4 regions of the Streptomyces sp. NPDC052301 genome follow, and region 2 is predicted to be linked to each of the others. Evidence: riboswitches for the same ligand, from Rfam matches in the RefSeq annotation. Region 2 holds a riboswitch; each other region holds the start of a gene.
The links. A riboswitch is a leader RNA that binds a small molecule or an ion and turns the genes downstream of it on or off. The one in region 2 is predicted to bind thiamine pyrophosphate.
Positions count from the first base shown of each region.

Region 1: another riboswitch for thiamine pyrophosphate. It lies ahead of ACIHEJ_RS27185 (thiamine ABC transporter substrate binding subunit); the one in region 2 lies ahead of ACIHEJ_RS38140 (purine-cytosine permease family protein).
Region 3: another riboswitch for thiamine pyrophosphate. It lies ahead of thiO (glycine oxidase ThiO); the one in region 2 lies ahead of ACIHEJ_RS38140 (purine-cytosine permease family protein).
Region 4: another riboswitch for thiamine pyrophosphate. It lies ahead of thiC (phosphomethylpyrimidine synthase ThiC); the one in region 2 lies ahead of ACIHEJ_RS38140 (purine-cytosine permease family protein).

Region 1 covers NZ_JBIUBE010000010.1:118,890-123,633, reverse strand. The annotation lists gene ACIHEJ_RS27205 (phosphatidate cytidylyltransferase) at 1-170, shown strand, start outside; gene ACIHEJ_RS27200 (YceI family protein) at 252-902, opposite strand; gene ACIHEJ_RS27195 (hypothetical protein) at 1,119-1,535, shown strand; gene rlmN (23S rRNA (adenine(2503)-C(2))-methyltransferase RlmN) at 1,925-3,031, shown strand; TPP riboswitch at 3,055-3,163, shown strand; gene ACIHEJ_RS27185 (thiamine ABC transporter substrate binding subunit) at 3,246-4,319, shown strand; gene ACIHEJ_RS27180 (ABC transporter permease) at 4,364-4,744, shown strand, end outside.
Region 2 covers NZ_JBIUBE010000022.1:59,302-64,045, reverse strand. The annotation lists gene ACIHEJ_RS38155 (cytochrome P450) at 1-190, shown strand, start outside; gene ACIHEJ_RS38150 (peptidylprolyl isomerase) at 478-975, opposite strand; partial or broken gene ACIHEJ_RS38145 (ABC transporter ATP-binding protein) at 1,377-1,924, opposite strand; TPP riboswitch at 2,017-2,112, shown strand; gene ACIHEJ_RS38140 (purine-cytosine permease family protein) at 2,102-3,502, shown strand; partial or broken gene ACIHEJ_RS38135 (NAD(+)--rifampin ADP-ribosyltransferase) at 3,568-3,780, opposite strand; gene ACIHEJ_RS38130 (dihydrofolate reductase family protein) at 3,847-4,491, opposite strand; gene ACIHEJ_RS38125 (trypsin-like serine peptidase) at 4,619-4,744, opposite strand, start outside.
Region 3 covers NZ_JBIUBE010000004.1:365,763-370,506, reverse strand. The annotation lists gene ACIHEJ_RS12675 (NAD(P)/FAD-dependent oxidoreductase) at 1-1,129, opposite strand, end outside; gene ACIHEJ_RS12670 (hypothetical protein) at 1,162-1,512, opposite strand; TPP riboswitch at 1,566-1,677, shown strand; gene thiO (glycine oxidase ThiO) at 1,675-2,835, shown strand; gene thiS (sulfur carrier protein ThiS) at 2,850-3,050, shown strand; gene ACIHEJ_RS12655 (thiazole synthase) at 3,054-3,848, shown strand; gene pknB (Stk1 family PASTA domain-containing Ser/Thr kinase) at 3,953-4,744, shown strand, end outside.
Region 4 covers NZ_JBIUBE010000011.1:200,906-205,649, forward strand. The annotation lists gene ACIHEJ_RS28805 (SsgA family sporulation/cell division regulator) at 1-67, shown strand, start outside; gene ACIHEJ_RS28810 (YibE/F family protein) at 164-1,576, opposite strand; TPP riboswitch at 1,658-1,835, shown strand; gene thiC (phosphomethylpyrimidine synthase ThiC) at 1,828-3,612, shown strand; gene ACIHEJ_RS28820 (hypothetical protein) at 3,736-4,599, opposite strand.

The DNA of each region.
Region 1 (4,744 bases), on a different contig from region 2:
GCGCCACGCTGGGTGACCTCGGCGAGTCCATGATCAAGCGTGACCTGGGCATCAAGGACATGGGCACCCTGCTCCCCGGCCACGGCGGCATCATGGACCGGCTCGACTCGCTGCTGCCCACGGCGCCGGTGGTGTGGCTGCTGCTGGTGATCTTCGTAGGCTCCGCCTGACCCGCGTGTTCGCACGGCTTCGGGCCCCCGTCCTCGGTGCAGGACGGGGGCCCTTGTCGTGGCCGGCCGGGTAGGGCGGCCTCAGGTGACGCGGATGGCGGCGATGTCGAACTGCAGGCGCACCTTCTCGCTCACCATGGTCCCGCCCTGGGCCAGCCGGGCGTCGTAGGTGAGACCCCAGTCGGTCCGGTTGATGGTGGTGGTGCCGTCGAAGCCGACCCGCTCGTCACCGAAGGCGTCGGTCACATGGCCGATGTAGGTGAGTTCCAGATCGACGGGGCGGGTGGTGTTCTTGATGGTGAGATCGCCGGTCATGCGGTAGACGTCGGTGCCCGCGAGGCCCACGGACGTGCTCGTGAAGGTCATCCGCGGGTAGGTCGCCGCATCGAGGAACTGCCGGCCGACCACATGGGCGTCCCGCTGTTCCACACCGGTGTCGACACTGGCCGTGTACAGCACGATGTCGGCGCGGGAACGGACCGGGTCGCGGCCGTCGAAATAGAGGCGGCTCTCGTACTCCGCGAAGGCACCGCGCACCGTCGTCACCATCGCGTGCCGCACGGAGAACCCGATCCTGCTGTGCGCGGGATCGATCAGCCACTCGCCGGTGAGGTCCGCCAGGCCGGGATCGGGCAGTACGGCGGTACCGGTGCCCGCCGGCGCGGCGGTCGCCACGGGGGCGGCGGACGGCTGCGTGCGTCGGTGGAAGGAGTTGCGGCCGAAAAGGTTCATGGCTCATCTGGTTACGCGAGGGCCGGAGCCCGCGACAAGCCCCGACCAGGAAACCCGACCGTTCGTCAGCAGAACTTCACAGCTCACCGGTGGCGTGAGCGTGTCGCGTGGCATGCCGTCGGGCGCCCTCCGCAGCCCGCGCGGTGCGGGTCCGTGCCGCGGGCATGGGCGAAAAACGATCTCCCGCATCTGCCGAGGCCACGCCAGAATGACCGCATGGGGGAATCCACCGTGCGCACAGCGTTCCGTCTGGCGTTCACCGACTACCAGCAGGATCCGGACGACAGCGACGTCCTTCGCCGAGCGGTCACGGTCCAAGCCGACCGGATCACCTTCGACGACGGCCACCTGAACCTCTGGCTCGCAGGCACCCACGTCGCAGGGTTCCCGCTGGACATCATCGACTCCGTCTGTCCTCAGGGCGAGTCCGGCAGGCGGCGGGAGTCGCCGGAAGAGCTGCGGGCTCGCTACCCGCAGATGGGCAACCCCTGGTCGGCGGAGGACGACGCACGCCTCCTCGTGCTCTACCAGCAGGGCGAGCGCGACTACGACACCCTCGGGAAGCAGTTCGGCCGCAAGCCCAGCGCCATCCGGTCGCGCCTGGCCAAGCTCGGCCTGGAAAGCCTCGCCTGACAGCCGACGCTGTCCCGCTGATCCGCAAGACCGGCAACGATCTGTGGGCCCTGCCCGGTGTGGCACCGAACCGGGCCCCTCGATGCGCATGCGGATCGGGCACGCCGAAAGACCGGCATCCCTGCCATTCACTGGGGCGACGCCCATCTCGAACCCGACCGCACCTTCACGTGGCCTTGCAGGGAACAGCTCCCGGTCGCTCCGGAGCAGGTGGAATGACGGGCGAGAGCGCCGCCACCCGGACACATCCGGCCGACGGCTGACCGAGTCCTGGGCCGTCCCTGGGCCGTGCGAGGCAGACCAACGCTGACAGTAGGCACCCGCGGGTGACCACCCGCACCCCGCTCTGGCCTGGGTCCCCAGAGTTGATCTGCCACACTGGAAGGGTTATGCCTGCACCCGGAGAACTCACTTTCGTCGCCCCGCGCGGAGCCAAGAAGCCGCCGCGGCATCTCGCCGATCTCTCGCCCGCCGAGCGCAAGGACGCCGTGGCCGAGGTCGGGGAGAAGCCGTTCCGTGCCAAGCAGCTCTCGCAGCACTACTTCGCGCGGTACGCGCACGACCCGGAGGAGTGGACCGACATCCCCGCCGGGTCGCGCGGCAGGCTGCAGGAAGCGCTGTTCCCGGAGCTGATGACCGTCGTACGGCATCTGTCCACCGACGAGGGGACGACCCGTAAGACGCTGTGGCGGCTGTTCGACGGGACCCTCGTGGAGTCCGTGCTGATGCGGTACCCGGACCGGGTCACCATGTGCATCAGCTCGCAGGCCGGATGCGGGATGAACTGCCCGTTCTGCGCCACCGGGCAGGCCGGGCTGGACCGGAACCTGTCCACCGCCGAGATCGTCCACCAGATCGTCGACGGGATGCGGGCGCTCAGGGACGGAGAGGTGCCCGGCGGGCCCGCGCGGCTGTCCAACATCGTCTTCATGGGGATGGGTGAGCCGCTCGCCAACTACAAGCGGGTCGTCGGTGCGATCCGGGCGCTCACCGATCCCACGCCGGACGGGCTGGGTCTGTCCCAGCGCGGGATCACCGTGTCCACCGTCGGGCTCGTGCCGGCCATCCACCGGTTCGCCGACGAGGGCTTCAAGTGCCGGCTCGCGATCTCCCTGCACGCCCCCGACGACGAGCTGCGCGACACCCTCGTCCCCGTGAACACGCGGTGGAAGGTGCGCGAGGTGCTGGACGCCGGGTTCGAGTACGTCGAGAAGAGCGGGCGGCGGCTGTCGATCGAGTACGCGCTCATTCGCGACATCAACGACCAGGCGTGGCGCGGTGACCGGCTCGGCCGGCTGCTCAAGGGCAAGCCCGTGCACGTCAATCTCATTCCGCTGAACCCGACGCCGGGCTCGAAGTGGACCGCCTCGCGGCCCGAGGACGAGAAGGCGTTCGTGGAGGCCATCGCGGCCCATGGTGTGCCCGTCACCATCCGGGACACCCGTGGTCAGGAGATCGACGGAGCCTGTGGTCAGCTCGCGGCCACCGAGCGGTAATCTTGCCGGGTCCACACATCTTCATATTCCGACAGGGGAGCGCCACAGCGCTGAGAGTGCGGCGGACAGGGCCGCAGACCCTCTGAACCTCGCCCAGGTCATTCTGGGTAGGGAGTTCGGTCATCACTCAAGCTGTTGCGCCCTGCCCGGCCTCTTCGTTGGGAAGGCCGGGCAGGGCCGCGTCTCTTCCTGGCCAACCCCAGGAGGACATCCAGTGCAGAACAAGACCTTCGTGGCCGTGGCGGTCGGGCTCGGCCTGATCAGCCTGTCCGCGTGCGGTTCCGTCGAGAGCAAGTCGTCCGCGGACTCCAGGACCGTGACCCTGGTCAGCCACAACTCGTGGGCCGTCTCCAAGAACGTGCAGCGCGACTTCGAGAAGCAGTCCGGCTACAAGCTCAGGGTCCTCGACGACGGCGACGCCGGCCAGGCCGTCAACAAGGCCATCCTGACCAAGGACAACCCGCAGGGCGACGTCTTCTTCGGCGTCGACAACACCCTGCTCTCCCGCGCCCTCGACAATGGGCTGTTCCAGCCGTACACGGCCAAGGGCCTCGACAAGGTCGGCGCCCCGTACCAACTGGACAAGGACGAGCACCGGGTCACGCCCGTCGACTACGGCGACATCTGCGTCAACTACGACAAGGCCTGGTTCAGCAAGCACAAGCTGACCCCGCCGCAGACCTTCGCCGACCTGGCCGAGCCGCAGTACAAGAACCTCCTCGTCACCGAGAACGCGGCGACCTCCTCGCCCGGTCTCGGCTTCCTGCTCGGCAGCGCCGCGCAGTTCGGGGACGACGGGTGGCAGGACTACTGGAAGAAGCTCAAGGCCAACGGCGTCAAGGTGGTCGACGGCTGGGAGCAGGCCTACTCCCAGGAGTTCTCCGGCTCCACCGGGGGCAAGAAGGCCGGCGGCGACCGCCCGCTCGTGGTGTCGTACGCCTCCTCGCCGCCCGCCGAGGTGCTCTATGCCAAGAAGCGGCCCGGCACCGCCCCGACCGGCGTCGCCACCGCCACCTGCTTCCGGCAGATCGAGTTCGCCGGACTGCTCGGCAACGCGCGGAACCCCAAGGGTGCCAAGGCGTTCATCGACTTCCTGATCTCCAAGGAGTTCCAGGAGGACATGCCGCTGAACATGTACGTCTACCCGGTGGTGCGGGGCGCCGAGGTGCCCGCCGAGTTCACCGAGTACGGCCCGGCCGCCCGGCACCCCGAGACCATGGCGCCCGGCAGGATCGCCGCCAACCGTGACCAGTGGGTCAAGTCGTGGACCTCGCTCGTACTGAAGTAGCGGACCGGAAGGGCCGTACGGGGAGCGCGGCGCGGCTCGGGCTCATGGCCCTGCCCGTCGCGTTCTTCGCGCTGTTCTTCGCCTGGCCCGTCGCCGCCATCGTCGCCCGCGGGCTGAAGGTCGACGGCGCCTGGCAGTTCGGGCGGATCGCGGACGTGGTCATGCAGCCGGACATCCGGCACGTGCTGTGGTTCACCACCTGGCAGGCGCTCGCCTCCACCGCGCTGACCCTGGTGCTCGCGCTGCCCGCCGCCTACGTGTTCGCCCGCCTCGACTTCCCCGGCAAGCAGCTGCTGCGGGCCGTGGTCACCGTGCCGTTCGTGCTGCCGACCGTCGTCGCGGGCAGCGCCTTCCTGGCCCTGGTCGGGCACGGCGGGCTGCTGGACCAGCTGTGGGGCGTACGGCTGGACACCACGGTGTGGGCG
Region 2 (4,744 bases):
AGGCGCGCACTACTGCGTGGGCGCCCCGCTCGCCCGCCTCGAGGCCACGATCGCACTGGAACGGCTCTTCACCCGCTTCCCGGACCTCGACCTCGCCGTCCCCGAGGGCCGACTCCCCCGCCAGCGCAGCTTCATCGGCAACAGCGTCGAAGCGCTCCCGGTCCGCCCTCAGCGCCCGGTCCGGCGCTGAGGAGCGGCACGAGCCGGCGACAGCCCGACGCCGGCCTTCCGCGCCTGCCGGAGAAGCCGCCTCGGACTCTTGCGCCCCCGCAGCACCGCATCGGACAGCCTCCTCGAAAGCACCGCTTCAGCGGGGCCGGCTCCGCGGGCGGGTCCGATACGGCGCAGCATCGTCAGGAAGGCGATCCGGCTGCGGGAGTCGTCGTCGCGCAAGCGGCGTCCCGGCCGGCCGGCCGGGACGCCGGAGATCATTACGGCGCGACCCTCGGCGAACCGGACCCGGGTGAGGGGACCGATTCAGCTGCCCTCGACGACGCCGGAGGCCGCGATCTCCACCTTGCCCTTCGGGGCGCCGGACTGCGAGCCCAGCGACTCGATCTGGTCGACGAGGTCCTGGCCCTCGACAACCTCGCCGAAGACGACGTGCTTGCCGTCGAGCCAGGGGGTGAGGACGGTGGTGATGAAGAACTGCGAGCCGTTGGAGTTGGGGCCGGCGTTCGCCATGGACAGCAGGTACTTGCGGTCGTGCTTCAGCTCGAAGTTCTCGTCCTCGAACTTCTCGCCGTAGATGCTCTTGCCACCGGTGCCGTCGTGGCGGGTGAAGTCACCGCCCTGCAGCATGAACTGGGGGATGATGCGGTGGAAGCCCGAGCCGGCGTAGCCGTAGCCGTTCTGGCCGGTGGCCAGTTCACGGAAGTTGCGCGCGGTCTTCGGTACGACCTCGTCGAAGAGGTTGAAGACGATGCGGCCGGCCGGGGCGCCGTTGATGCTGATGTCGAAGTAGACGTTGCTCATGGGGTTCATCCTGTCACCCTTGTTGCCGGACACGCCGAAAGGGGCCCCGTTCATCGCACGTGCCGGATGAGCTGAGCTCCGGGTGCGGTGCGATCGTACGGCCGGACGCGGCTGCGCCCTGTGCGGGACGAGCCCGGACGACGTTCCGGTTCCGGCTCGGGTGACGCCCTGCCGTGACCGCCACTCCCACCGGTCAGGAGCCTGCAGGGCACGACGTGCGCGCCCTGCAGGCAGGCCTCGTACGTCGCGGTGTCGCACGACGAAGACGGCGAGTGCGACGGTGACCGACGGCCGGAGCGCGTACACGAGGCACGAGCCGGAGACCGTGGCGGTGTAGCCCAGGGACCCGGGTCCCGGGCTCCACTTCTGGACCAGGCGCCTCCAGGCGGCCGACACCATCGCTCTCCTGCCGTGTATTCGACGCTGTCGGCGGTCAGCTCCATGAAGGCCGCCTCCAGGGAGGCGGCGCGGGTGGTCAGCTCGCTCAGCCGGATGGCGTTCTCGAAGGCGAGCGCCCCGATCCGGTCCGCTGGGAGCCCGGACCCGGCGAGCCGGCGTCGGCCGCGCCCACCGGCTCGACCGAGGCGCCCGCCGCGGTCAGCACGGCTGCCATCTCGGCGACGTGCGGTGTCCCCACCAGAACGCTGCTGCCGGTGCTACGGGCTGCGAAGTCGCGTACCGGCTGCGGCGAAGAGGCGGCCCCGGCCGATGACGACCAACTGGTCGGCGGTGTTCTCCATCTCTGACATCAGGTGGCTGGAGAGGAGGACCGTGCGCCCCTCGTCGGCGGGCGCCGGAAGAGCGGGCGCACCCGGAGCACGCCCTCCGGGTCCATGCCGTTGATCGGCTCGTCGAACATGAGCACGGGTGGGTCCCCGATCAGGACGGTGGCGAGGCCCAGCCGCTGCTTCATGCCGAGGAAGACTCCGCCGATGCAGCGGCTCGCCGCCCGGCCGTCCCGCGTCCGTGGTCGCGCGGTGCCACACGCCCCGTCCCGTCCCGGCAGGAACCGGTCACCGGTCCGGGCTATTCTGGCCGGCGTACCTGGACACGGGGTGCCCCCGCACGGGGGCTGAGATCACACCCGTTGAACCTGAACCAGTTAGGACTGGCGGAGGGATGTCGTATGTCGTTGCCGTATGCCCATGAAGAGACGGCCGTCGCCGAGGCGCGGCGGGTCTTCGACGGCCGGATGCCGACGGCCCCCGGCGATCTGCGGGTGGAGGCGCGCGGCATCACGCCGGTGCCCGAGAACGCTCGCTACGGCAGCCCCCGGCGCCTGTTCACCGTGTGGTTCGCCCCCAACCTGACGATGACCGGCGTGTTCACCGGCACGGTCGGGGCGGTCCTCGGTCTGGACTTCGCCACCGCGCTGCTCGCCGTGGTGCTCGGCACCCTGCTCGGTGCGGTGCCCACGGCCTACCTGGGGACCTGGGGCAGCCAGACCGGGGCGGGCCAGCTGCCGCTGGCGAGGCTGGCCTTCGGACGGGCCGTCGCTCTGCCGGGCACCCTGCAGTGGCTGTCGTCGATCGCCTGGGACGCGCTGATCGGTCTGTTCGGCGGGGACGCGCTGGCCCAGCTGTTCGGCTGGCCGTTCTGGTTGGGGGTCCTGGTGATGCTGGCGGCCCAGGGGGCGCTGGGCGTGATCGGATACGAGGCGATCCACCGCCTGCAGACCGTGATGACCTTCGCGCTCGCCGCCTCGCTCGTCGCGTTGGCGGTGAAACTCGGGCACGGCACCCAGCCCGCGACGGCCGCGACCGTGCACGGCGCCGACCGGGCGGGTGCGTTCGTTCTGACCTGCACCGTCGCATTGAGTCTCGCCCTCTCGTGGGCCCCGTACGCCAGCGACTTCAGCCGCTACCTGCCCCGGACGGCGTCCCGTCCGCGCATGTTCTGGTACACCCTGCTCGGTGTCGGCGTGTCCTTCGTGGCGGTGCAGGCGCTCGGCCTGTGGGGCGCCGCCCAGTTCACCGACCAGACCGCCCGGGGCGTGGACCGGCTGCTCGGCGGCGGCGCGCTCGGCGCGTTCGGACTCCTCGCCGTCGCTCTCGCGGCCCTGTGCAGCAACGCCATGAACGACTACAGCGGGTCACTGGCGCTGCAGACCGTCGGCGTGCGGCTGCCGCGGCCGGTGGCCGCCGGGCTCGCCGCGGTGCTCGGTTTCCCGCTCGTGCTGTGGATGCACGCCGCCGACACCACCGCCCGCTTCCAGAACGTACTGCTGTTCGTCGGCTACTGGATCCCCGCGTTCGTCGCGGTCGTGATCGTCGACTGGGTGGTCCGCGCGCGGGCGCGCGGCGGCCGCCCGATCGACCTGACGGCGGAAGAGGCGGAGTCGCAGCCGTGGTGGCCGGCTCTCACGGCGTTCATCGTCGGTTTCGCCGTTGCGGTGCCGTTCATGAGCACCAGCCTGTACGTGGGCCCGGTCGCCCGGGCCCTGCACGGCGCCGACCTCGCCTACCCCGTGGCGTTCCTCGCGGCCTTGCTCGTCTACGCGCCGTTGCGTGTACGGCCCCGGGCCTGACCTCTGTCGATACAACGGCGTGGCCGTCCTGATCCTCGTCCGCTCCTCAAGAGCGGCGGCTCTCGTCAGTCCAGGATCGCGGCGACGCCGCGGCGGCGAAGGCCGGCCAGCCCGTCCGACATGACCTTGATCTGCTCCGGGGAGTGACCGGCCCAGCCCTTGAGCTCCGAGACGATGCGTACCGGCTCGCGTGTGCGATAGGAGCGAGTGGGGTTGCCCGGGAACTTCTTGTCGGTGATGTTGGGATCGTCCTCGAGATCGCCGGTCGGCTCCACCACGGGGAACCACAGGGCAGGGCCCACGCCCCCTCGCAGGCGCAGTCCGAACTGGGGTGGGCCCTCGCGTCACCTTCGCCAGAACAGGTGGTGCGTCACGCCGCCCGGGCTCGGCACCACCTCCAGGTGGAACCGGTCGAGCAGTTCATCGGGGGACTCCCACAGCCGTAGTCCGGAGCCGAGCTCCACCGGCGAGACCGCCACGTGCATGGTGTCGACGAGGTCGGCGTCGAGGAACTGGCGGATGGTGGTGACCCCGCCGCCGAGTCGGACGTCCTGGCCCTGCGCCGCTTCCCGCGCCCGTTCGAGGACGGCGGCCGGGTCGCCGTCGACGAAGTGGAACGAGGTGTCGGAGAGCGTGAACGACGGACGCCTGTGATGGGTCATGACGAACACCGGCGTACGGAACGGGGGTTCCTCGCCCCACCAGCCACGCCACTCGTGGTCCTGCCAGGGCCCGCGCTGGGGGCCGAACTTGTTGCGGCCCATGATCTCGGCACCGATGTTGCGCGCGAAGTCCCGCGTGAAGTAGTCGTCGAGGCCCCGGCTCCCGCCGGCATCCGTGCGCATGGGCCAGCTCGCCGTGGCGCCGGCCCAGGCGAACAGCCTCTCGGGATGGTCGAGCCCGAACGGCCGGTCGAGACTCTGGTGCTCACCGGCACCGATCCCGTCGCTCGAGACGTTGAAGTTCATGACTCTCAGCAGCTGATCCACGTGTTTCCTCGTCTGGTCACGTCGCTTCGTCGTGTGGCAAGGCGCCGCACATCCTGACGTCGAACGGGAGGTGACGGAATCGACAGCAGCCGCTGTTTTTTTCTCGGGCGACCGCGCATGCGCACGATCAGCTGAGCTTGAGGTGGCCGCCGATCTCCCCGGCGACCTCGGGGTGGGAGAGATATTCCATGATGTTGTGGGCCTGGTCGCGGGCGTTGACGACCGCGACGTCGGTCACCGTGCCCGCCCATTC
Region 3 (4,744 bases), on a different contig from region 2:
GGGGGCGGCCCACCGCCAGGAGGGCCACCAGGCGGTCCTCGCGGAGCCAGCAGACCGTCCAGGCGGGGCCGGACGGGTCGCCGCGCCACACCGTCCGGTCGGCCGCGGCGTGGTGGCCGGCGTACTGCACGAACCGGCCGAACTGCTCGGACCAGAAGTACGGCACCGGGTCGTAGACGGCCGGGGTCTCGCCGAGGATGTTCGCGGCGACCGTGCGCGGTCCCTGCAGGGCGTTGTCCCAGTGGTGGACGAGCAGCCGCTCGCCGTAGCGGGCCGAGGGGAAGGACGCGCAGTCGCCGACGGCGTACACGTCGGGCGCGCTGGTGCGCAGGTGATCGTCGGCGAGGACCTCGTGGTGCGCGCCCAGCGCGATGCCGGAGCCGGCCAGCCAGGCGGTGGCGGGGCGGGCGCCGATGCCGACGACCACCGCGCCCGCGGGCAGCCGGGTGCCGTCGTCGAGCACCACCGCACCGGGATCGACGCGTTCCACACGCGCGTGGGTGCGGAGATCGGCGCCGGCGTCCGCGTACCAGGCGGCCATGGGGGCGGCGACCTCGGCGGGCAGGGCGCCGGCGAGCGGCCGGTCGGTGGCCTCCACGACGGTCACCGCGCAGCCGGCCTCGCGCGCGGCGGTGGCGAACTCGGCGCCGATCCAGCCGGCGCCGACGACCACGACGTCGTGCTGCCGGGCGAGCACCGGCCGCAGCCGCTCGGCGTCGTCCAGGGTACGCAGCAGATGCACGCCGGGCACGCCCTCGGTGCCGGGCAGCGTGACGGGTTCGGCGCCGGTGGCGAGGACCAGCACGTCGTACGGCACCGGTCCCGCCTCGGTGTCCAGCTCGTGCGCGGCTGGGCGTACGCCCAGCACCTCGCAGCCGAGCCGCAGCTCGACGCCGAGCGACTCGAAGTCGACCTCGAAGGCGGAGTCCTCGGCCTTGCCGAGCAGGACGGCCTTCGACAGCGGCGGCCGGTCGTACGGCTGGTGCGGCTCGGCGCCGATGATGGTGACGGGGCCGGTGAAGCCCTGTTCCCGCAGGGCGACCGCGGTCTGCACCCCGGCCATGCCCGCGCCGACGACGACCGCGCGCCGCGCCTGTGACGTGCCCTGTTCCGCTGTCTGCTCGCTCACCCGATCACCATAGACACGTGACGGACAGTCAGTCAGGGGGCGTGCTCGGTGACCTGTTCCACAACGCTCGTCCCGCTACCGGGCCCCGACTCCCACTGCCAGTCCTCCTCGAGTCGCACGCGACCGTCGGGCAGCTCGACGACCGTCGACAGGCAGTGCCCGGAGGCCGTCGTGCCGTCGGTCCTCAGCTGCACGTACCGGAAGTCGAGCCGGTCCCCCGCGCGCGTGCCGACCAGATGGCCGCGTACGACGTCGCCGCCCGCGTACTCGGCCCAGATCGCGCCGTCCTTCTCGTGGTACGCGAACCGGGTGCCGGTACCCACCTGACCTGGGGCTTGGTCCGCCACGGGGGCGAGGATCAGTCCGTCCAGCGAGCGGGTCACGGCGAGGGGCTCCCTTACGGGTGATGAGCGGGGCGAGCTAGGGTGGCCACCGTACAAGCACTCGCGGGAGCCCGGACGCACCGGGCTGAGAGGGAGGCTGGCGGCCTCCGACCGTACGAACCTGATCCGGGTCATGCCGGCGAAGGGAGGGGCTGGACGCCCATGCCGTCACGTACGCCCGACGTCCTCGTCATCGGGGGCGGAATCATCGGCCTGGTCACGGCCTGGCGCGCCGCGCAGCGCGGGCTCGCCACGGCCGTGGTGGACCCCGATCCCGGGGGCGGGGCCGCCCGGGTCGCGGCGGGGATGCTGGCCCCGGTCTCCGAACTGCACTACGGCGAGGAGCGGCTGCTCGCCCTGAACCTGGAGTCCGCCCGCCGCTATCCGGACTTCGCGGCCGAGCTGACCGAGCTGACCGGACACGACCTCGGCTATCGCCGCAGCGGCACCCTCGCGGTCGCGCTCGACGCCGACGACCGCGCCCACCTGCGCGAACTGCACGCCCTGCAGCAGCGCTGCGGGCTCGACTCCGAGTGGTTGTCGGGACGGGAGTGCCGGCGGCTGGAGCCGATGCTGGCGCCCGGGGTGCGCGGTGGGCTGCGGGCCGACGGCGACCACCAGATCGACCCGCGCCGGCTGGCGGCGGCCCTGGTGGCCGCGTGCGAGCGGACCGGAGTGGTGTTCCACCGGGCGTGGGCCGAGCGGCTGGACGTGGTGGCGGGCCGGGCCGCCGGGGTGACCACGGCGGACGGCACCGAGCTGCGCGCCGGGCAGGTGGTGCTCGCGGCCGGCAGCATGAGCGGGCGGCTCGCGGGTGTGCCCGAGGCCCTGCTGCCGCCGGTGCGGCCGGTCAAGGGGCAGGTGCTGCGGCTGACGGTGCCGAACCGGTTCGCGCCGTTCCTGAGCCGGACGGTGCGGGCCGTGGTCCGCGGCAGCCAGGTCTATCTGGTGCCGCGGGAGAACGGCGAGCTGGTCGTCGGCGCCACCAGCGAGGAGCTGGGCTGGGACACGACGGTCACCGCGGGCGGCGTGTACGAGCTGCTGCGCGACGCCCATGAGCTGGTGCCGGGCATCACCGAGCTGCCGCTCACCGAGACCCGGGCCGGGCTGCGCCCCGGCTCCCCCGACAACGCGCCGCTGCTGGGTCCGTCCGGCCTGGCCGGGCTGCTGCTGGCCACCGGGCACTACCGCAACGGGGTGCTGCTCACGCCCGTCACCGGGGACGTCATGGCGGAGGTGCTGGCCGGCGGTGCGCTGCCGGAGGAGGCCCGTCCGTTCACGCCGCAGCGCTTCGGCGCCGTACTTCTGGAGCAGTCCGCATGAGCATGTCCGTCACCATCTCGATCTCCGTCAACGGGGAGCGCCGGGAGATCACCCCGGGCACCGCTCTCGACGCGCTCGTGACGACCCTGACCCCGGCGCCCTCCGGGGTGGCCGCGGCCGTCAACGAGACCGTGGTCCCGCGTGCGCGGTGGGCGTCCACCGCGCTCGCGGAGGGTGATCGCGTCGAAGTCCTCACCGCCGTGCAAGGAGGCTGAGCCATGGCCGACGATTCCCTGGAGCTGGGGGGTACGACCTTCTCGTCCCGGCTGATCATGGGCACGGGCGGTGCGCCCAGCCTGGAGGTGCTGGAGCGGGCGCTGCTCGCCTCCGGTACGGAGCTGACCACGGTCGCGATGCGCCGGGTCGACCCGTCCGTGCACGGCTCGGTGCTGTCGGTGCTGCAGAGGCTGGGCATCCGGGTGCTGCCGAACACGGCGGGCTGCTTCACCGCCGGGGAGGCCGTGCTGACCGCCCGGCTGGCCCGGGAGGCGCTGGGCACGGACCTGATCAAGCTGGAGGTCATCGCCGACGAGCGGACGCTGCTGCCGGACCCGGTGGAACTGCTGGAGGCGGCCGAGACGCTGGTGGACGACGGGTTCACGGTGCTGCCGTACACCAACGACGATCCCGTGCTCGCGCGGAAGCTGGAGGACGTCGGGTGTGCGGCCGTGATGCCGCTGGGCTCGCCGATCGGGTCGGGGCTCGGGATCCGCAACCCGCACAACTTCCAGCTGATCGTGGAGCACGCGCGCGTGCCGGTGATCCTGGACGCGGGAGCCGGCACGGCCTCGGACGTGGCGCTGGCGATGGAGCTGGGCTGTGCGGGGGTGATGCTCGCCTCCGCCGTCACCCGCGCGCAGGAGCCCGAGATGATGGCCGCCGCGATGCGGCACGCGGTGGAGGCGGGCCGGCTGGCCCGGCTGGCGGGGCGGATCCCGCGACGGCACTTCGCCGAGGCCTCCTCCCCCACGGAGGGCCTCGCCCACCTGGACCCCGAACGCCCGGCCTTCTGATCACATGAGAGACAGATCGCACGAGAGTCACAGCTCTGCTGCATTCCGCTCCTCGAACGGCGCAACGCGCGGCACTGTCGGCCGCCCCTCGTAGACTCCCCTGCGTGGATACGACCCTTCAGGACCCCCTCGTCGGGCAGGTGCTCGACGGCCGCTATCGCGTCGACGCACGGATCGCGGTCGGCGGGATGGCCACGGTCTACCGGGCCCTGGACACCCGCCTCGACCGCGTCCTCGCGCTGAAGGTGATGCACCCGACGCTCGCGGCCGACGGCTCCTTCGTGGAGCGGTTCATCCGGGAGGCGAAGTCGGTCGCCCGGCTCGCCCACCCCAACGTCGTCCAGGTCTTCGACCAGGGCACCGACGGGTCGTACGTGTATCTGGCGATGGAGTACGTCGCCGGGTGCACCTTGCGGGACGTGCTGCGGGAGCGCGGCGCGCTGCAGCCGCGGGCCGCGCTGGACATCCTGGAGCCGGTGCTGGCCGCGCTCGGTGCCGCGCACCGGGCCGGTTTCGTGCACCGCGACATGAAGCCCGAGAACGTGCTGATAGGGGACGACGGCCGGGTCAAGGTCGCCGACTTCGGACTGGTGCGGTCGGTGGACACGGTGACCAGTACGACGGGTGCCGTGCTCGGGACCGTGTCGTACCTGGCGCCCGAGCAGATCGAGCAGGGCACCGCCGACCCGCGGGTCGACGTGTACGCGTGCGGTGTCGTGCTCCACGAGATGCTGACGGGCGGGAAGCCGCACTCCGGGGACTCCCCCGCGCAGGTGCTCTACAAGCACATCCACGAGGACGTGCCGCCGCCCTCGGCGCTGGTGCCGGGGCTGCCGTACGAGCTGGACGAGCTGGTCGCGGCGGCCGCCGCGCGCACCGCGGACGCCCGGCCGCAG
Region 4 (4,744 bases), on a different contig from region 2:
CGACTTCGACGCTCATCTGGAGGAGGCCCTGGACCGCATCCTGGCCGAGGAACAGAGCGCCGGCTGAAGCGTTACGGCAGGGGTGGGTGACGCTCCGGAGTGCGGTGTGGAGCCGTGCAGGAACGCTTCTGCACCGACTCTGCGGGCGGCCGGCCCGCCGGGCTCAGCGCTTTCTGCGGCGGCCCCGGCCGCCCCGCGCCGGAATGGGCGGGGCCCCGGCGGCTGCAACGGCCTGCGGGCCGGACCGGTCGGCCGACACCACCAGTGCGGCGAGCAGCGTGGTGACCGGGACCGAGGCGACCAGGCCGATCGAACCCACCAGTGTGCGCACGATCTCCTCGGCCACCAGTTCGCTGTCGGCCACGGTTCCCACACTGCTCTGAGCGATCGAGAACAGCAGCAGCAACGGCAGCGCGGCACCGGCGTAGGCGAGGACGAGGGTGTTCACCACCGACGCGATGTGGTCGCGGCCGATGCGGATGCCCGCCCGGTACAGACCGCGCCAGCCCATCGTCGGATTGGCCTCGTGCAGCTCCCAGACGGCTGACGTCTGGGTCACGGTCACGTCGTCCAGGACGCCGAGCGAACCGATGATGACGCCGGCCAGCAGCAGACCGCTCATGTCGATCGACGGATACAGGCCGTGGATCAGCCCGGTGTTGTCGTCCGTGTTGCCGGTCAGCGCGGCCCAGCCGATGAACCGGGAGCCGAGCACGCCGATCAGAGACAGCGAGATCAGCGTGCCGAGCACCGCCACCGACGTACGGGCCGACAGGCCGTGGCACATGTACAACGCGATCAGCATGATGGCGCTCGATCCGACCACCGCCACGAGAAGCGGGTTCGAGCCCTGCAGGATCGCCGGCAGGATGAACAGGGTCAGCACCAGGAAGCTCACGGCCAGTGCCACGAGTGCCATGACACCGCGCATCCTGCCCACCACGACGACGGCGACCGCGAAGATCCCGGCGAGCAGCGCCATGGGGAACTTCCGGTTCACATCGGTCACCGCGTACTGGAGGTCCTTGGGCGCCGAGGGCTCGTAGGCGACCACGACCTTCTCACCCTGGTGCAACTGCCGGGACTGGTCGGGTTGCACGATCTCGGTGAACGTACGGCCCTGGTCCTTGCCGGTGTCGACCCGGACGGTCGCCTTCCTGCAGGTGCCGTCGGCCTGTTGCCCCGCCGAGGTGCCCTCGGCGGTGGAGGTGTCACCGGTCGAGGTGCCACCGGAGGCGTTCACCGACTTGCAGCTCACCTCCACCACCCTGGTCACCGTGGCCTGTTGTGTCTGCCGGTCGAAGCCGACGCCGGTGCGCTTGTGCGAGGGCGCTCCCCCGGGCCACAGCACCATCAGACCGGCCACCACCGCCACGGTGAACGGGACCAGGATTGCGGCGATCACCTTGCGCAGGTGCCGGGAGACGGGCGCTGCGGGCCCATGGCTGTGGCTGTGGCCGTGCGCATGCCCGTGCCCGGACGTCTGCGCGTGCCCGGACGTCTGCGCGTCGCTTTCGTCCCGCGCTGAGCCTTCCCGATGGCGCGGTTCGGGAGGCTGGTACGGGTACTGCTCCATCCTGGTCACCGCCAGATCATCGCAACAACGGCAGGGGGCCCACTGTTCACCGCGCCACACATGACGCTAGCGTGGAGGCACCTTTGCACACGCGGGAGCTCGGAGCACCGGGCTGAGAGGGCGCTGACCTCCGTAGAAGCGATGTTTCACGTGGAACCAGCGAGGGTCCACGCACAACATCGAACGACGGAAACCGCTGCGTCGACCGCCGAACCTGTTACCGGGTAATGCCGGCGTAGGGAGTAGGTCTGATGACCAACAAGGACGCACGCACGCCTGCCTCTGTTCAGGACGACACGTCCCAGGAGGCCGGGAAGTCCATCGGCTGGCACAAGGCGTATGTCGAGGGATCGCGCCCCGACCTGCGCGTGCCGGTCCGTCAGGTGCACCTCACCAACGGGCAGTCGGTCACGCTGTACGACACGTCGGGCCCGTACACCGATCCGCTCGTTGACACCGACGTCCGCAGGGGTCTGCCACCGCTGCGGGATAACTGGATCATCGCCCGTGGCGACACCGAGGAGTACGCGGGCCGTCCCGTCCGTCCCGAGGACGACGGGATCAAGCACACCTCGCCGCGCGGCGGCCTGCGGAATCTGGACGCGGTCTTCCCCGGACGGCCGCGCCAGCCGCGCCGGGGCCGTGACGGCCAGGCGGTGACGCAGCTCGCGTACGCCCGCCGAGGTGAGATCACGCCGGAGATGGAGTACGTGGCCGTCCGGGAGAACGTCTCTCCCGAGGTGGTCCGCGACGAGATCGCGGCGGGCCGGGCCGTACTGCCGGCCAACGTCAACCACCCGGAGATCGAGCCGATGATCATCGGCAAGCGGTTTCTGGTGAAGGTGAACGCCAACATCGGCAACTCCGCGGTGACCTCCTCCATCGAGGAGGAGGTCGAGAAGATGACCTGGGCGACCCGCTGGGGCGCCGACACGGTCATGGACCTCTCCACCGGCCGCAACATCCACACCACCCGTGAGTGGGTGCTGCGGAACTCCCCCGTCCCCATCGGCACGGTGCCGCTCTACCAGGCCCTGGAGAAGGTCGACGGCAAGGCCGAGGAACTGACCTGGGAGATCTACAAGGACACCGTCATCGAGCAGGCCGAGCAGGGCGTGGACTACATGACCGTCCATGCGGGCGTCCGGCTGCCGTACGTGCCGCTCACCGCCAACCGCAAGACCGGCATCGTCTCGCGCGGTGGCTCGATCATGGCCGCATGGTGCCTGGCGCACCACAAGGAATCGTTCCTGTACGAGAACTTCGAGGAGCTCTGCGAGATCCTCGCCGCCTATGACGTCACCTACTCGCTCGGTGACGGCCTCAGGCCCGGCTCGATCGCGGACGCCAACGACGAGGCTCAGTTCGCGGAGTTGAGGACGCTCGGGGAACTCAACCGCATCGCCAAGCGTTTCAACGTACAGACCATGATCGAGGGCCCGGGCCACGTCCCGATGCACAAGATCAAGGAGAACATCGACCTTCAGCAGGAGATCTGCGATGAGGCTCCGTTCTATACGCTCGGCCCGCTGACCACGGACATCGCGCCGGCGTACGACCACATCACCTCCGGCATCGGCGCGGCGATGATCGCCTGGTGGGGCACGGCGATGCTCTGCTACGTCACGCCCAAGGAGCACCTGGGCCTGCCCAACCGGGACGACGTCAAGACCGGCGTCATCACCTACAAGATCGCGGCGCACGCAGCCGACCTCGCCAAGGGACACCCGGGTGCCCAGGAGTGGGACGACGCACTGTCCGACGCCCGCTTCGAGTTCCGGTGGGAGGATCAGTTCAACCTCGCCCTCGACCCGGACACGGCACGCGAGTTCCACGACGAGACGCTCCCGGCGGAGCCCGCCAAGACGGCTCATTTCTGCTCCATGTGCGGTCCGAAGTTCTGCAGCATGAAGATCTCGCAGGACATCCGCCGCGAGCACGGTGGCAGCCGGTCCGACATCGAGGCGGGCATGGCCCAGAAGTCGAAGGAGTTCGCCGAGGCGGGGAACCGGGTCTACCTGCCGATCACGGACTGAGGTCCGGGCGTAAACGGTCCGCGTCTTCCAGTCGGCGCGACGGCACGACGGGAAGCGCGGGCCAGGTCGGCCGGTCGTGTGGCACGCCCGGCCGGGGCTCATGCCGCACCGGGGCACTAGCCGTCACTCGGGCTGGTGCTCCGGGCCGCCGAAGTCCGGGCTCGAGTAGTCCGGACTGGTGAAGCTCGGCCGGCCGGAGGCGGTGCCGTCGTCGGGGCTGCTGAAGCCGGGGCGGTCGTAGCCCAGGCGCGGCATGCGGCCGGTCGGGGCCGTCGGGGTCGTGCGGTGCAGGGCGGCGGGATCGGGCTCGGCGAGTGCCTCGCGGAGGAACGGCACGATGCCGCGCTCCAGCAGGGCGTCCCGCCAGGCGTCCCGGGCCCTTCTCAGCTCCTGGTGCGCCGCGTCCACCGACTGCGCCTGAGCCGAGCTGTTGTTGCGCAGCGCGGTGAGGAGCAGCCCGACGGCGGCGACGAGGATCGCCGCCGCGGTCACACCGCCGAACACCCAGCCGGCGGTGAGCATGGTCTGGGCGAAGGTCTGTCCGGGGGCCAGCATCTTCAGGATGTAGCCCACGAGCAGAAAGATCGCCGCCGCGGTGCCGGAGAGGACGGGAGCCAGGACGGCGATGACCGCGATGGCACCCGCGCCGGTGCTCTCGGCGGCCTCGCCGAGGGTGCCGGCGAGCCCCGCCATGGTGGAGCCGGGGTCGGACACAGGGGAGGTGTCGGTGGTCGACGGGGCGGCCATAGCCGGGTGGCGAAGTTCCTCACGGACCTTCACATAGTGCTGGTACTCGGCCGCCGCGGCCGCCGTGATCAGAGCGGAGGCGTTGAGTGCCATGGTGCGCAGTTGCTCGGGGTTGAGCCGCTGTCCGACAGCGGCCAGTTCCGGTCGGTGTGGTGCGGAGCGCAGCGCCTCATCGAGGACCCGCTCGAACTCCTGGCGGTCCTCGCTCTGCAGGTGCTGCGGAACGCTGTTCATGTGCATCCCCCGATGCTCCGTAGGGCTTGGGGCTCGCACGCCGGCGAGCCGTCGGGCAGAAACGGAGGGGAGCCTGCTACGGATAAGCCGATGGTAGAGCCGTGACGGCACGTGGTGACAGGGGAATGCCGGAAATTGCGTTCCGGCCTGC